2 regions of the Pedococcus sp. P2_D7 genome follow, and region 1 is predicted to be linked to the other one. Evidence: predicted binding sites of a transcription regulator. Region 1 holds the regulator's gene; the other holds the start of a gene.
What was found. The regulator LexA, encoded in region 1, represses DNA repair genes until DNA is damaged. The targets are predictions, from matches to a motif close to TCGAACANNTGTTCGA.
Positions count from the first base shown of each region.

Region 1 (2,195 bases):
GCAGCTGAGGGAGCTGCTGCGTGGCGATCTCGGAGAGGGTCTGGCCGGTGCCCACGGTGGTCGAGTGGTCGATGACGGTGGCGGAGGCTCCGCCGGAGAAGAGCGCGACCGCCAGGGCGACCGCCGCCACGACGACGATGAGGGTCAGCGCCAGCCGGCCCGCGCGGGTGATGCGCAGCGGCGTGGCCGGCACCTGGGGGACCGCTGCCCCGGTGGGCACCGAGACCAGCTGGGGGCGAGCCGGGCGAACGGGGACCCGCACCGGCGCGGGGGCGACGTCCCAAGCGACTGCTGCACTCATCTGGTCCTCCATGGGGGCGGTGAGCTGGGGGCTCATGGTTGCGTTCATCGAACGGGTGTGCGAAGAACTGCCTGGGTGATTTCTAGCACGCATGTTCGAACGGATCAAGACACGCGTCGAACACATGTTTGGCACAGACGTTCGAAGGCCATACGCTGTGTTCATGCCCCAAGCACATCAGAGGCCACTGACAGCCCACCTGTCACAGCCGCTGAGTTGCCCGGCACACGGCATCTGACCTGCACCTTTATCGGCTCAAGTGAGGAAGCGGCATGAGCGACGACAACGTCAAGGAACTGCCCGACCGCGATCGCGGCGACGGTCTGACCGTCCGGCAGCGACGGGTGCTCGAGGTGATCCGCAACTCGGTCGACCGGCGTGGCTACCCGCCGAGCCTGCGCGAGATCGGCGAGGCCGTGGGGCTCACCTCCCCCAGCTCGGTGGCCCACCAGCTGTCGACGCTCGAGCGCAAGGGCTTCCTGCGTCGCGACCCCAACCGACCGCGCGCCATCGAGGTCGTCTCACCCGACTCGCCCGCCGACATGCGGGGCTACCGCGGCGGCGCCAGCGTCGAGGACGAGACCGCCACCTATGACGAGACCGGGATCAACGACCGCCGCCCTGAGGCGTCCTACGTGCCGGTGCTCGGTCGCATCGCGGCCGGTGTGCCGATCCTGGCCGAGGAGACCGTCGAGGACGTCTTCCCGCTCCCCCGCCAGATCGTGGGCGAGGGCCAGCTCTTCCTCCTGCAGGTCGTCGGTGACTCGATGATCGAGGCCGCGATCTGCGACGGCGACTGGGTCGTCGTCCGGCAGCAGCCCAGCGCCGACAACGGCGACATCGTGGCCGCGATGCTCGACAACGAGGCGACGGTCAAGACCTTCAAGCGCAAGGACGGCAAGGTGTGGCTGATGCCGCACAACGCCGCCTTCGACCCCATCGACGGAGACCACGCCACCATCCTCGGCAAGGTCACGGCGGTGCTGCGCCGCATCTGACCTCGACCCTCAGGTGCCGGCTGCACCGTGTGCCGCGGTACGCCCCGTGCGTGCCGCGGCACACGCGTGTCGGGGCCCCGCAGGCAGGGAGAAGGCTCAGTCACCCAGGGCGTCGAGCAGGTGGGTGACCTTGGTGGCGAACCGTTCGCCACCGTCGCCGTCGGCCCACAGCTCCCAGAGCTCGTTGTCGTCGGACTTCAGGGCGCGGTGCAGGGCCTTCGTCGCGAGCTCCTCGAGCCGCTCGTCCACCTCGATGGGGTCCTCGTCGATCCAGCGCGGCACGTTCCGCTCCCCGATCACCGCCTCGAAGTCGTCACAGGCGGCCACCACCGCGGCGGCCGCCACGGCCTCGGACATGGTGGGGGCCTCGATGTAGCCGGACGCACGGACCACCCGGGCGAGGGCGGTCTCCACCTTCCGGCGGCGCACGTCCTGCCCCGACTCCTCGAGCTCGTCGAGGAAGTCCAGTGCGTCGTCGTTCTCGAACGGCCCAGCTCCGATGGCGCCCATCTCCGAACCTCCACAGCCTGCGACAGGGGTGCAATTCCGAGAGTGCCGCGCGAGGGCGCGACACGCCAGCCCTAATCCGTGGGGCTCATCCGTTGGTACCACTCGGTGTCGACATAACGACCGAACTTGTGCCCCACCTCCCGCAGGACCCCCACCCGTTCGAAACCGGCCGCCAGGTGCAGCGCCACGCTCGCGTCGTTCGGGAGGGCCACCACGGCCACCTGGGTGTGCACGCCCGGCGCGGCGTCGAGCCGCGCCAGCAGCGCGGCATACAGGGTGCGGCCGAGGCCGCGACCCCGCGCGGTCTCGGCGAGGTAGACCGAGACCTCCTTGGTGCCCGCGTAGGCGGGCCGGGGGCGGAACGGTCCGGAGAAGGCGTACCCGAG
Region 1 covers NZ_JBFUEH010000008.1:75,932-78,126, reverse strand. Annotated here, with positions in the region: gene AC1DWJ_RS18080 (LysM peptidoglycan-binding domain-containing protein) at 1-349, opposite strand, end outside; gene lexA (transcriptional repressor LexA) at 574-1,299, shown strand; gene AC1DWJ_RS18070 (DUF4259 domain-containing protein) at 1,396-1,809, opposite strand; gene AC1DWJ_RS18065 (N-acetyltransferase family protein) at 1,881-2,195, opposite strand, start outside.

Region 2 (2,195 bases), on a different contig from region 1:
GCGCCGCCGCTGGCCCACTCGTGCAGGTGGTGGATCTCCACGAACCGGGTGGCGGTGCAGCCGGGGAACCGGCAGCCGCGGTCGCGGTCCTCGATCAGCCGGCGGGACCGGGCCGGCAGGATCCGCATGGCCCGGCCGACGCTGACCGGCCGTCCCTGGGTCTCCCAGACCGGCTGGACCACGCCGTCGGAGAGGAACCGGTCGAGCAGCCGCCGAGGGATGGCTGCGCCGCCGTTGACCCAGCCGCCGTCGGTCGACAGGTGCAGGTAGACCCGGTAGTGGCTGGCCCGGCCGGTCGAGGTCACCGACGACAGCGACCGCTGGGCCAGCTCCTCGAGGGCGTCGGCGTAGGTCGGGCGGTCCGTGGCCGCGATGTGGTGGAGGGCGGGTGCGTCACCCGCACCGGTTGCCTCGCCCTCGCCGGCGGCGGACGCCGCGAGGAACAGCGCGTCCTTGGCTTCCTTGAGCGCCTGCTCGACGAGCGCCCCGACCGGTGCGGGGGCGCTGTAGCGCAGCTGGAAGCGGCCGTCGTGGTCGTAGTGCATCGACAGGTCGGGGCGCGCGCAGGCGCGGCGCTCCGAGTCCTCCTGCCCGGGCAGGCCGGAAGCGGGCACCTCGGGCGGGGTAGCGGCGAACGCGTGGCGGCTCAGCGCCCGGCGCAGCTGGGGCACGGTGGCGTGCTGGGCGAAGTCGGCCGCGGACTGCTGGTGGCTCGCCGGCGCGTGGTGGGCCACGACGGCGGTCTGGTCGAGCGACAGGAGTCCGTCCCGCAGGGCCTCGGACACCGCAGGCAGCTCATGACGACGCTTCGCGATCGCGACCACGTCCCGCGCGTGCGAGGGCGACAGCCCGGCCCGGACGACGAAGTAGTGCTCCGGAGACCGGAACCCGCCGTCACCCCAGTGCTCGCCCTCGATGAGCTCGACAGCGAGGTCGACCAGCTCGCCCTGCACCCGGTTGAGCCGTCCCGCGACCTCGGCCGTGCGCGTCCAGAGGTCACGCTGCGCCTCGTCTCGCTGCACGGCCGCCGGGCTGATCGACATAGCCTCATCGTACACTTGTTCGAATGCGTGGTGCCAGTCATCCACAAGGGAGAACCATTGGCACGCAATGGTTTTCGCCCGGAGTCACCCGCAGAGCAGTCCTCGGGCGGACGGGCGTCGCGCTCTCGTCAGGAGCGCGCCCCGGCGGTCTGCCGGGGCTGTGCCGTGCTCAGGGACGGCCGCCATAGGGCACGAGGTCCGAGCGGTAGATCGAGGCGTAGCGGACGTTGGCGCCGGTGTAGGGCGCCTCGATCATCTGGCCATCGCCGACGTAGAGGCCGACGTGGTGGCTGTCGGCGCCCGAGCTGCCGTAGAAGACGAGGTCGCCCGGTCGCAGGTCGCTGATCGCCACGCGGGCGGTCTCGCCCCACTGGGCGCCGGTGTAGTGCGACAGGTTCACGCCGGCCCGCTGCCACGCACGCATCGTGAGGCCGGAGCAGTCGAAGCTGTTCGGGCCGTCGCCGCCCCACTGGTAGGGCTTGCCGACCTGGGCGCGGGCGTAGGCGAGGACCGCGGACACGCCACCATTCGTCGAGGGCGGCGGGGGCGGCGGGTTGTCCGGCTGGGGCGTGGGCCGGGGATGGTTCTGCGAGGCGGCCAGCTCGGCAGCCTCGGCGGCGGCCTTCTGGCGCGCGGCCTCCTCGGCAGCACGGGCGGCGGCGGCGCGGGCGGCCCGCTTCGCGGCTGCCGTCCGGGCGGCCTGCGCGCGCTCGGCGGCCAGCCGGGCCTGGCGGGCAGCCTCGGCGGCGGCGGCGCGAGCTGCGGCGGCGGCAGCCAGTCCGTCCTGGCGCTGCCTCTCGAGCGTGACCGATGTCTTGCGCAGGGTGGCGAGCTGCGTGGTGAGCGAGCTCTGCTGCTTCTGGATCTGGGTGGCAGTCGCCTTCGCCTCGTCGGCCTGCGACTGGGCGGCGTTGCGGGCCGCCTCCGCGGCGCGGGCGGCCTTGGCCTGAGCGGCCTCGGCCTGCGCCGCCTGCTGACGCATCGTGTCGGCCACGATCGAGGCGGCGGCGGCCTTCTGGAGGTTCTGTGCGCGGGCGTCGCTCACGGCCTCGAGCGCGGTGGCGCGGTCCATGAGGTCCTGGGGACCCGTGCTGGACAGGTACGCCTCGAGCTCACCGAGGTTGCCGCCCTGCTGGTAGACGCTGGCGGCGT
Region 2 covers NZ_JBFUEH010000002.1:596,666-598,860, reverse strand. Annotated here, with positions in the region: gene AC1DWJ_RS06355 (HNH endonuclease signature motif containing protein) at 1-1,043, opposite strand, end outside; gene AC1DWJ_RS06350 (C40 family peptidase) at 1,213-2,195, opposite strand, start outside.
Region 2: a site for LexA is predicted at 1,051-1,066, ahead of AC1DWJ_RS06355 (HNH endonuclease signature motif containing protein). Genes of this name have one in related genera too.